DNA from 2 places in the Peribacillus sp. FSL K6-5616 genome. Region 1 is predicted to be linked to the other one. Evidence: riboswitches for the same ligand, from Rfam matches in the RefSeq annotation. Region 1 holds a riboswitch; the other holds the start of a gene.
The links. Region 1 has a riboswitch for cobalamin ahead of MHB45_RS24015 (ABC transporter substrate-binding protein). Riboswitches for the same ligand answer to the same signal wherever they lie in the genome.
Positions count from the first base shown of each region.

Region 2: it holds a riboswitch for cobalamin, as region 1 does, so the genes downstream of both, metE (5-methyltetrahydropteroyltriglutamate--homocysteine S-methyltransferase) here and MHB45_RS24015 (ABC transporter substrate-binding protein) in region 1, are expected to answer to the same signal.

Region 1 covers NZ_JBBOYT010000001.1:4,940,049-4,945,924, forward strand. The annotation lists gene MHB45_RS24005 (heme ABC transporter ATP-binding protein) at 1-1,444, opposite strand, end outside; gene MHB45_RS24010 (FecCD family ABC transporter permease) at 1,450-2,505, opposite strand; gene MHB45_RS24015 (ABC transporter substrate-binding protein) at 2,468-3,439, opposite strand; cobalamin riboswitch at 3,612-3,786, opposite strand; gene MHB45_RS24020 (polysaccharide deacetylase family protein) at 3,873-4,721, opposite strand; tRNA gene MHB45_RS24025 (tRNA-Arg) at 4,952-5,025, shown strand; gene MHB45_RS24030 (DUF4145 domain-containing protein) at 5,224-5,876, shown strand, end outside.
Region 2 covers NZ_JBBOYT010000001.1:325,314-331,189, reverse strand. The annotation lists gene perR (peroxide-responsive transcriptional repressor PerR) at 1-330, opposite strand, end outside; gene MHB45_RS01505 (D-2-hydroxyacid dehydrogenase) at 486-1,430, opposite strand; gene MHB45_RS01500 (aminopeptidase) at 1,580-2,689, opposite strand; gene bcp (thioredoxin-dependent thiol peroxidase) at 2,701-3,171, opposite strand; gene MHB45_RS01490 (potassium channel family protein) at 3,234-3,653, opposite strand; cobalamin riboswitch at 3,891-4,082, shown strand; gene metE (5-methyltetrahydropteroyltriglutamate--homocysteine S-methyltransferase) at 4,228-5,876, shown strand, end outside.

The sequences.
Region 1 (5,876 bases):
TCGTTAAGGCTTCCACTGTACAATCATATACACCGCGACTGATCAGCTTCCCTAACGGAGTGATGGTGCCTGCATATTGAAGCTTTGCCCCTCTTTGAGTTGCCGCAATCAACATGCTGTCTGTCGATGTTCCTGTTGCACAAGTATTTGTCACCTTATCCATGACATGCAAATCATGAAGCGCTTTTACTTTTGCCTCGGTCGCAGTCACTATACTGTGGATATATGCCTCTTCTGCCAAATGCCCATTTACGAATATCCATGTATTTATCGTTCCTGGTGCGGAACTCCAAGAATGCCGGTCAGCTAATGAAGCGTCGATGGCATTCCCTACACCGGCCGTCACAATGATAAAAACCGAGAAATCTTCAGCTCTTAATAGCTTGCTTGCGACCGTATCGAGAAAGACAGCTGTCATCATCCCTACCGTTTCCTGTGGCTCAAAACCATGAGTTGTTAAATAGTCGGCCATTTCAACATGATGATCCTCGCAATCATAACCATGATGGACGTGCCTATTCACAAAATACTTATGCCAGCCCGTCCCCGAACCAGTCACTCCAGAAGACATCGTTCTAAGCGGGATCGGAGACTTCAATTGAATCATCTCAAATCCGACTGTCAAATAAGAATCATCAATTTCCAACGGGATAGTATCCTGGCCATGCTTTTCCGGAACGATGAACATTTGCGGTTTCGGAAGGGCGGGATGTGGGTGTTTTTCGATTGTCGTATGATATACACCCTGAATCCGTTCCTGTTGAAGCACTTCATTCGGCACATCAACAACCTGAATCCGCCCTTTCTCAAGCAGCATAAGCCGATCACAATATAATCCAGCCAAATTCAAATCATGAAAAATTGAAATAACGGTCAACTTCTGCTCTTTTGCCATTTTCCTCATTAGATCAAGAAGATCTTTTTGATAGGAAAGATCCAAATGGTTCGTAGGTTCATCCAAAAAAAGGATTTCCGGCTCTTGGGCAAGGGCCTGTGCCAGCAGGACCCTCTGTCTTTCCCCTCCTGATAATCGATCAAAATGAAGATCCTGAAAATCAGCTACTCCCGTTTGTTCCATCACCCGCTGGACAATCGATTCATCTTCTGCGGACCAACTATGGAACCAACCTGATTGATGGGCATATCGCCCAAGTGAGACCGTCTCTTTTACTGTATAGGAGAAAGCTAATGAGGAATGCTGAGGGAGCACGGCAATGACCTGTGCAAGTTGCTTTGACGAATAATCCTTCAAATCCCTGCCGCTTATCCGTACGCTTCCGCCTTTATAATCGAGCACCCCGCTAAGCATACTTAAAAGCGTCGTTTTCCCGCTGCCATTAGGACCAAGAATCCCGAATAATTCCCCCTTATGTACATCAAAAGAGACAGAGTCCAAAACAGCTTTGTTGTGATATCCACCTGTTAACCCTTTTACTTCAAGCATCCGTTTTACCCTTCTCTCCGTCTCTTTAATAAAATCAGCGCAAATGCAGGTGCCCCGATAAGTGAGGTGATCACCCCGATCGGCAGTTCCGATGGGGCAATGATCGTTCGTGCTACAAAATCGGCCAATATCAAGAATCCGCCTCCTATCAACAATGACAACGGAAGCAAATGTTTATGGTCAGGTCCCCAAATCTTTCGGACAAAATGAGGAATGACCAATCCTACAAAACCAATCGCCCCTGAAACGGCAACGGCTGCCCCTGTCAATGTCGAACCGGCTATCAAGATCCACATTTTCCGCCGCTTGACATTCACACCTAAGTGTTTTGCCCGGTCTTCCCCGAAAGTCATCGCATTCAATTCACTTGTATTCATGATCAAGGTCAACGAACCAATGATAAAAAACGGCAAAATGATTACGATATAATTCCATCCGCGCATTGAGACGCTTCCCATCAGCCAGCCGATGATTTGTCTTAATTCATCACCCGTCAGCGCAATCATCAATGAAATGAAGGCACTTAAAAACGAGCTGAAAATGATTCCCGTTAAAATGATCGTTTCCACTTTCATCGATCGATCCATTTTTTTTGCAAAAGTCAGTACGCAGAGCATCGTGAGCACTGAACATAAGATACTCAATGCCGGAAGGGTATATAAACCGATGAATGGCAGTGATATATTCAAGAATATTGTCAAAACGGCTCCGACCGATGCTCCTGATGAAATACCTAATGTGTAAGGATCAGCGAGCGGGTTCCGGAGCAGTCCCTGAAAAGCCGCACCCGCAATCGCAAGTGATGCCCCAACCAAACCAGCGAGCAGCACCCGCGGCAAGCGGATGTTCATCACGATATTCGTTAGCATCAAATCCGGATCGGCAGAAATCGGCAAGTGTAAAATCTCCTTGCCGATTATTTGTATAAGTACGGGAATCGGTACTGGCACCGAACCAAAGGAAATGCCTATCGTCATTGCGAATAACAAAATGAACAACGCAATCAAATAAGCAAACGCCCATTTAGTTGTTAAATTGATTCGGATAGACTGATTTGGCAAGTTCCTCTACTCCCTCTATCAAGCGTGGACCGGAACGGGTCACCAAGTCAGAATGGACATCAAAGACTTGGCCATTCTTAACAGCATTTACGTCTTGCCATCCTTTTCGGCCCTTCACTTCACTTACTGCATCTTTCGTATAATAACCATACGTTGTAATGATGACATCAGGATTTGCAGCAATCATCGACTCTTCATCAATCTTTGCCCAACCGTCCAAGTCGGCAGCAGCATTATCCGCTGAAATAATAGTAAGCATCTCATTCATGAAAGTATTTTTTCCCGGTGTGTATATTTCCGGTGAAGGCGAAACTTCCACTAAAACGGTCTTCCTATCCTCTTCCTTTACGGATTTGGCTTTTTCCTCGATATCCTTTAGCTTCGTTTTCATACCCGCAACGATTTCGTTTGCCTTGTCATGTTCACCCGTTGCCTGTCCAATCATTTCAATAGAATCATAGACTTGGTCAAAGCTTTGTGCATCATTGACTACGAGGACATCTATTCCAGCATCCTTAAGCTGCTGTAAACCCTCATTCGAATTATGGGCACTTGATGCATGCGCAAGAACAAGGTCAGGCTTCATCGAGACAATCAGCTCCGTGTTCATTTCCATTCCGCCAACTTTTTGAATTTCTTTCGTTTCCTCCGGGTAATTATCATTGTCGGAAACACCAACGACCTTTTTACCCAAACCAAGTGCAAAGACCACTTCCGTATTACTTGGTATCAACGAAACTATTTTCTTCGGTTGTTTTTCTATCGTTACTTTTTCCCCACTTGCATCTTTAATCGTAATCGGGAAAGCTTCGTGTTGAGCATGATTCGTTTGCTCCTTTTCTTTTCCTTCATCAGCAGCACCACCGCAGCCAACCATCATGCCTGCAGTCAGTAACATTAACAGTATCAGACCAAAAATCTTCTTCATTTTCATTCCCCACAATCTTTTTATTTAATTTCTTCATACCTAACAGAGAAAACCAATCCTGGAAGATGCCCCCAAAACAAAAAGCATCTCCCGTTAAACGGAAGATGCTTGCATGGCAACAATATCAATACGGACTCTATCTTAGGGTCTGCCACACACCTTCCCATCCGCGTAGGTTACAGGTGTACGAATTCTGGCAGGTCTCCTGGCTCATGGTCATCGTCAACGGCACCTTCCCATATCTCATACAGTGGTACACAGCCGTCAGCTCCCATATACAGTGGCGGGACCGCGTTGGCATTTCACCAACTTCCCTTTTAAGTCATTAAGACACCAAATCGTTCATATGTATATAATTTTCACTGCCTTCATTATACACCATGTAAGAATCGATTATTATATGATTTTTCTGAACAAGTGCGAAATGACCCTTCCGCCTTCAATGCTTTGAAGCATGTTCAATCAGCGACGCAAACCCATTGATCGATAACCCCGGTGAAATCCGAACTCTATGCAGAGCATGCATCCCTTGGTCGCTTGAAGCTCCCCCAGGTTCGGTAGTGACTGCCATTTTGTATCCAGCTTCTTCTGACAGCTTGAGACTCTCTTCGTTATACCGGCCAACCGGATAGGAAAGCACTGTCGTGTCCTGGTCGAGGATACGGTCGAACAGCACCTTCGACTGAACCATTTCCGCTTCTTGCTGCTCTGCCGTCATGCGGGTCAGCTCCAAATGGTTGATGGTATGGCTTTCGATTGAAATCCCATCCCTGCTCATCTCCAACATTTGATTTTCAGTCAGGTGATGACCTTTATCTATGGACTTCCCGATCATGAAGACAGTTGCTTTCATATCATTTTCTTTTAATATCGGGAAAGCCTCCGTGTAGTTATCTGTATAGCCATCATCAAAAGTAAGCCAGACGCACTTCTCACTTGGCATCCGATTCTCGGTTAAAACGAGGAATGCTTCTTCAGGGGATAATGTATAGTAACCATTCTCCCGAAGCCAAGCCATTTGTGATCGAAATTCCTCCCTTGGAACCCGAAGGCCATTACCTTGGGAAATGCTGTGACACATCAATATCGGAAGCTGGACCGGGGACTCGGCCGTTATCCAGTCTCCCGTATCGATTTGTCCCTCCGGATCCTGCCCGGTCCCATTCTCAGCCGCTTCGGCCACTTCAATGTCATCTTCCGCAATCGGTGCAGCCGTCTTTTTGCCTATCCCCTCTAAAACCCCTTGTGTGCTTCCAGGTAAAATCAAAATCCCCAGCAATGCCGCCATCCTTTAAAACTCTATATTTTTCCCCTATCATTCTCCTGATTTTTTTATAGTATAATAGTACCAGAAAACCAATGAACAATAAAGTATTCCATTTGATGAAAAAAGAGGAAAAACGCGAGCTTAGCGATGCGCTAAACATTTATGAGGATTTTTTTTCATAAGTATGTGCTATTAGCTTGAAAAGTTTGCCTATAAGAAATATAATAAATAAGTCGTCGACTTTAATATATGTCCCAGTAGCTCAGCAGGATAGAGCGACAGCCTCCTAAGCTGTAGGTCGTAGGTTCGATTCCTATCTGGGACGCTAATACAGACAGTAAAAACCCCTTATATATTAAGGGGTTTTCTGTTTTATATGATTTCAAATGTTTTATATAACAGTTTATTTTGCCGAAAATGAGTATTTCATTAATTAAAGCGCCCGGTCATGGGTGCTTTAATTTTAAAGGAATTTCTCTCCCTTTGTCGAATTTCTAATTTATCGACATAAAGGGAGAACTAAATGACAAATACTAATTACTCACCCAAACCGTTTCTTTGTCTTCATTGTGGAAACGAAACCATTATGCAAATTGTTGCAAAACACAATGACCAAGAATTTGAATACACTTTCCACCCAGAATATAATGAGGAAGTTCCTTGGGCAGTATATGATACCTCGTATACATTATATAAATGTCCTGTGTGTTCAAAGGTTACTCTTAAATCTATAGAATCATTTGATGGGATAAAGGACCATAAAGGACGGGTTATTGAAACAGAGAATATTCTCTACCCAATACAAACAGGAGACTTGAAGTACGTTCCTGAAAGGATAAAGGGTGCATTTGAATCAGCGCTTAAAACTAAAAATGTAGATAGAGTAATGTGTGCCATTGGGCTAAGGAGAACTTTAGAAATGCTTTGCTATGATCAGAAAGCTGAGGGGAAAACATTATATAAAAAGTTAGTTGATTTATCAGACAAGGCAATAATTCCTAAAGTTTTGGATAAAGTATCACATTTAATTAGAGACTTGGGAAATGCAGCTGCTCATGAAGAGAATGTAGAATTCGATATCCACATAATTAATGATTTAATCCGATTCACAAGAATTATTTTGGATTATGTTTATGTAATACCGAAAGAATTAATAAGAATTCAGGAACAATTTGA
Region 2 (5,876 bases), 4.6 Mb from region 1:
AGGATAATCGAAGTCAACAATTTTCCCGCAAGTTTGGCAAATTACATGATAATGATTCGTCGTCACAAAATCAAACCTTGCCGAAGAATCACCATACGTAAGTTCTTTTACCAAACCTACCTCACGGAACACACGCAGGTTGTTATAAACCGTTGCCACACTCATATTCGGAAACTTGCCTTCCAGCGCTTTATATATATCATCAGCGGTAGGGTGGGACATGCAGCTTATCAAATACTCAAGTATCGCATGGCGTTGAGGAGTTATTCTTACACCGGTATCTTTTAAGGAATCCAACGCTTCTTTTAACTGAACTTCAGACACCGTCATCCACCTCTTTTTCTCATTAAGTATGCATTCTTAAATTATAATGTTTATAAATAGTGTACCTTTTATACGTTGAATTTGTCAATAATTCAATGGCTTAACCATTTTTTTTAGTTTATTCATGAAGACTTTGATTCTTTCCCATTTTTGCATTGGGTTTAGTATCCCCTAGATAAGTCGATTACGTTGGTGAAGTCTTTTCCAGCTCTCAGGTATTCACGCATATTTTTTTCGAATATGGAAAAGGTCCTTGGTAAATATTCTCCGCTTTTACTTGAAAGATGCGGTGTGACTGTAACATTCTCCATCCTCCAAAACGGATGCCCTTTTCCTAAAGGTTCCGGATCAAATACATCCAAGATGGCATGAGACAATTCCCCGGCATCCAGGGCTTCGATCAGCACTTCATCGTTAATCAGGTCGCCGCGGCCAATATTCACGAATACTGCAGATTCTTTCATGGCTTTGAAGTGTTCTTTTTGCAGAAGGCCCTTCGTTTCATCCGTACTTGGCAGGACGGATACAATATAATCGGCTCCCGGTATGGCTTCCAATAAATGCTCCAGGTCATAAAGGTGATCGATGGATTCCACCGGTTTCCCGCTCCGGTTCATGCCTATCGTCTTCATCCCAAAGGCTTTCCCAAGTCGAGCCACTTCCCCTCCAATTGCACCCACACCCATTACGAGCATAGTCTTGCCATTCAATTCCCCGACTTCAATCTTTCTATCCCATAATTCTTCCTTTTCATTCTTCATAAGCAGCTTCAATTTCTTTTCATATTGCAAAAGCATCCCTATCGTATACTCGGCCATCGGGATTTTATGAATGCCTCTAGCGTTGGTCACCATAATGCCTCGTTCCTCGATGGCTTTAAATGGCATTAGTTCCATCCCTGCACTCATGACCATGATCCATTTCAAGTTCGCTGCTTTCCCAATGATTTCTTCAGTTAAATCTTCACCATATGTAATTAAGATTTCCGCTTCACGAAGCGGCCCATCCTTCCATCCTTTTTGATAAATGAAGTTCAAATCAGGAAAAGCTTTCATCATTTTCGTTTGGATACCTTCATTCGGAATGACAGTCGAAAGTACTAACATGTTTATCTCTCCCTTTTAATTAACATAAAAAAAACACGGGCTCTATGTGTCCCGCGCAACTTTCTCTGAGGAGGTATTCCCTTAATAAAGCATATTCGGGTGTCCCCTTTTTGAGTTGGACAAAAGCCTTACCCTTATTAAAAAAGGCTTTATTTTAAAGAATTTGGGTTTAATGCATGTAATTCCGGCAAAACAAAAAAGCCATCCCTTCTGATCAGGACGTCGTCGAAATAGATGTCACCGCCCCCATATTCCGGGCGCTGGATCAAGACCATATCCCAATGTATCGATGACCGGTTTCCATTATCCGCTTCATCATAGGCAATCCCAAGAGCCAAATGCAGACTCCCGCTTATTTTCTCATCGAACAAAATATCGTCCATAGGTTCCAATATGTATGGATTGATTCCAATAGCGAACTCCCCTATAAACCGGGACCCTTCATCAATATTCAGGATTTGGTTCATTTCAGGATCACGATTGGAAGTCGCTTTAATGATTTTCCCCTTTTTGAAGTTTAATTCTATGTCACTAAAGGTGATTCCTTCATAGGTTGTGGGTGTGTTGAAGGATATCCTTCCATTGAGACTATCTTTTATGGGTGCCGTAAATACTTCCCCATCCGGTAAATTCTTTTTTCCGGCACATATGACGGCTGGCATGCCTTTGATGGAAAAGGTCAAATCTGTCCTTGGTGAAACGATCCTGACTTTGTCAGTACGTTGCATCAATTGTTTTAACGGCTTCAAAGCCGCCTCCATTTTCCCGTAATCCATTGTGCAGACGTTCAAAAGAAAGTCTTCGTATCTATTGAAGGTCATGCCGGCTTTTTGCGCTGATGCCTTGGTGGGGTAATTAAGTAAGACCCAACGTCGGTTGTTTACATAAAAAAGTGTAGGGGAATTCATGGCCTCCCCTTGAAGACGGTGCCTCTCGATGGGAACATCAGTCATTTCCGCATTGTTTTCTTCCCCAGTGATGATGATGACCGCATCGATATCCGTATATTTCTTCAAGGCCCATTGTGAAGCTGTGTCAAGCTGCTCCTTCACATTCCCTAGTAACAGGTGGCGGCTTATCTCATCGTCCTCGAGTTCCACATATGGATAAGCACCCACTCTGTATATTTCATCAATCAACTCTTTCAATAATGGTTTCGTGTTGATATGCCCCCGTATGAGGATTCTCTCTTTAGGCTGTAATTGTATCGAATGATGAATCAGCCTGGCTGCAAGCTTCGTTATCCTCTCATCCTTCATCTGCCTATCCCTTATTTTTCGAGTTCGCGAAGAGTTTCAAGCGCTTCTTCGACGTGGCCTTTAACCTTTACTTTACGCCATTCTTTGACTACATTTCCAACCTTATCAATCAGGAAAGTTGAACGTTCAATGCCCATATACTCCTTGCCGAAGTTCTTTTTCAATTGCCAAACATCAAATGATTCAGCCGCTTCATGATTTTCGTCAGCCAGCAGCAGAAAAGGCAATCCATGTTTTTCGATGAATTTTTCATGACGTGCCGCTGGATCTGGGCTGATACCAAGGATTACCGCGTTCAATTCCTCGAATTGCTCATTATGGTCCCGGAAATTACAGGCCTCCGTCGTGCAACCTGGCGTCATGTCTTTTGGGTAAAAATATAAAACAATGTTTTTCCCCTTAAAATCCGATAGGGAAACCATTTCACCATTGTTTGCAGGGAGTTTGAAATCAGGTGCTTTTTCTCCAATTTTAACAGTCATATTGAACCCTCCATTTCTTTCATTATGGTAAGAGTACCCAATAATCGAAAGAAACACAACTTTCATTTATCCTTCCTATCTTTCTGCTCCAGATCGATCACCGTCCGAATCACGAACGCTGCCGGCAGTGTATACCCAATGAAGGCCTGAATGGTAGCTATCATCCTGCCCATGCCAATCGGGGCTATATCTCCATACCCTACAGAAAACATCGTCATCGCACTAAAATAAAAAGAAGTCTTCAATTGTTCATAGAAAGTCCCATCCAACCGATTGCCCATATCAAGAATCACCGAATGATTCTGAAGCTCGTATAATAAATATATCAGTGCAAATCCAACTAATATCGTCGCATATAAATTGCCAAGCCATAGCATATCCTCAAGAGAAAACTTCTTTCCTCCCGACTCAACAAGAAATAACGTACGAATGCTCATCACCATGCAAAAAATGATTCCTGCAATCAAGATGTAGAAAGTCATCCCCCACGCCCCATTTCAAAACGCCACTCCCTCTATACATACTCCCTGTCCAAACAATATATTCTTTTTTAGGAATCAGCCCTATCACCGACAAACTCATTAAACGGAAACTTTCCCGAATCTTTTTTCCATGTTGACCCTTTTGGTCGGATATGTTAAGATTGTCTAAATTTTTATAATAATTTTTATTTTATAAATATTTGACCTGCAAACAATTAACAAGGCAGGTTTTGCAAAATTTCATATGTGGAAATAGGTTCCTAATTTTCATTAGGATTAATAGGGAAGTCCGGTGTAATTCCGGCACGGTCCCGCCACTGTAATGGGAATGTTAGCGTCAATCAATATGCCACTGATCAACGGATCGGGAAGGCCAGCCGCTAATGATATTCCCTAAGTCAGGAGACCTGCCTATTTCGACAACACTGTTTTAACCTACGGGAGATAGGGAGGTGTTAGGGACCTTATAATTGTAAGGGGCATTTTGCATGCCTCTTTATTTTAAGCATTTCTAACTTTCTTTTTTGACGGTTAGGAATGCTTTTTTATTGTTCGATCAAATGAATGTAGGAGGATGGGAATTTTGAAAAGCAGCAGTTTGGGTTACCCTCGAATCGGGGAAGATCGTGAATGGAAACGTACATTGGAAGCTTACTGGTCCGGTAAAATCGATGAAGCGGAATTTACGTCACAACTAAAAGCCATCCGTTTAGGCAACTTACAAAAACAGAAGAAACAAGGCATTGATATCATCCCTGTCAACGACTTTACTTTTTATGATCAAATGCTCGATATGTCCGTCATGTTCGGTCTTGTTCCTGAACGTTATTCAGCATATGAAGGCGGAAGCGTCCCCCTTTCCGTTTATTATTCAATGGCCCGCGGAAACAATGATGAAGTCGCTTCCGAAATGACGAAATGGTTCAATACGAACTATCACTATATTGTCCCTGAATTAAAACTGGCACAGCTTACTTTAACAGAAAATAAACCACTTACAGCATATCGGGAAGCCAAGGAAAAGCTAGGGATCGAAACGAAGCCCGTTTTGATCGGACCTTATACTTTCCTCTCCCTTTCAAAAGGCTTCAATAAACAAGAAATCCCTGGCATCATCCTGAGCCTGCTTCCCCTATATACGCAAATCCTGCGGGAGTTGGAGCAAGAAGGCGTGAAGTGGGTTCAAATGGACGAACCTTCCCTTGTTTCATCCATTTCCAAGGATGATATGCAAACCGTTACTTACCTCTATGAAAAACTGAATGAAGCAGCACCAAACCTGAACATCATGCTACAAACATACTTTGATGCGGTGGAACATTACCAAGAAGTCATCGAATTACAAGTCCAAGGGATCGGTCTTGATTTTGTACATGATAAAGGGAGGAATTTAAGTAACCTTGAGGCATTCGGTTTCCCGAAGGACAAAGTGCTTGCAGCGGGTGTGATTGACGGAAAAAACATTTGGCTATCTGATTTATCCCAAAAAATCGAATTGATCGAGACACTTAAGAAACAGGTAGCCGAGGACCAAATCTGGCTACAGCCCTCTTGTTCCCTGCTTCATGTCCCGGTGACCGTTCGTAATGAAACCGCCCTTTCAAAAGAAGTGAAAGAGGCCCTTGCTTTCGCTGATGAGAAACTTGAGGAAATCACACTTTTGGTCAAAGGGAATAATCAAGGCATTGAAGCAATCGCCGAAAAAGTCGATGCCAATAAATTTACGATTCAAACGTTAGCCAATTCAAATGTCCGAAATCACGGGTCTGTACAATCCAATGTCGAAAAGGTTAAAACCAGGACCGCCGGCCGTCAGCTTCCATTTAAAGACCGTTACCAAAAACAACAGGAATTTTTCAAATTGCCTTTTCTCCCTTCGACTACGATCGGCAGCTTTCCGCAGACATTTGAAGTTAAACAAGCACGCGGGAAATTCAATAGAGGAGAATGGACAGCCCAGCAATATGAAACATACGTTAACGAAGAAATCGTTAGGTGGATCGAAGTCCAAGAAGAAATCGGTTTGGATGTTCTCGTTCACGGGGAATTCGAACGGACGGATATGGTTGAATACTTCGGCCATAAATTCGGCGGATTCGTCTTTTTAGAAAAGGGTTGGGTACAATCCTATGGATCCCGCTGTGTGAAACCTCCAGTCATCTACGGCGACATCCATTTCATCGAACCGATGACAGTCAAGGAAAGTGTATACGCACAATCACT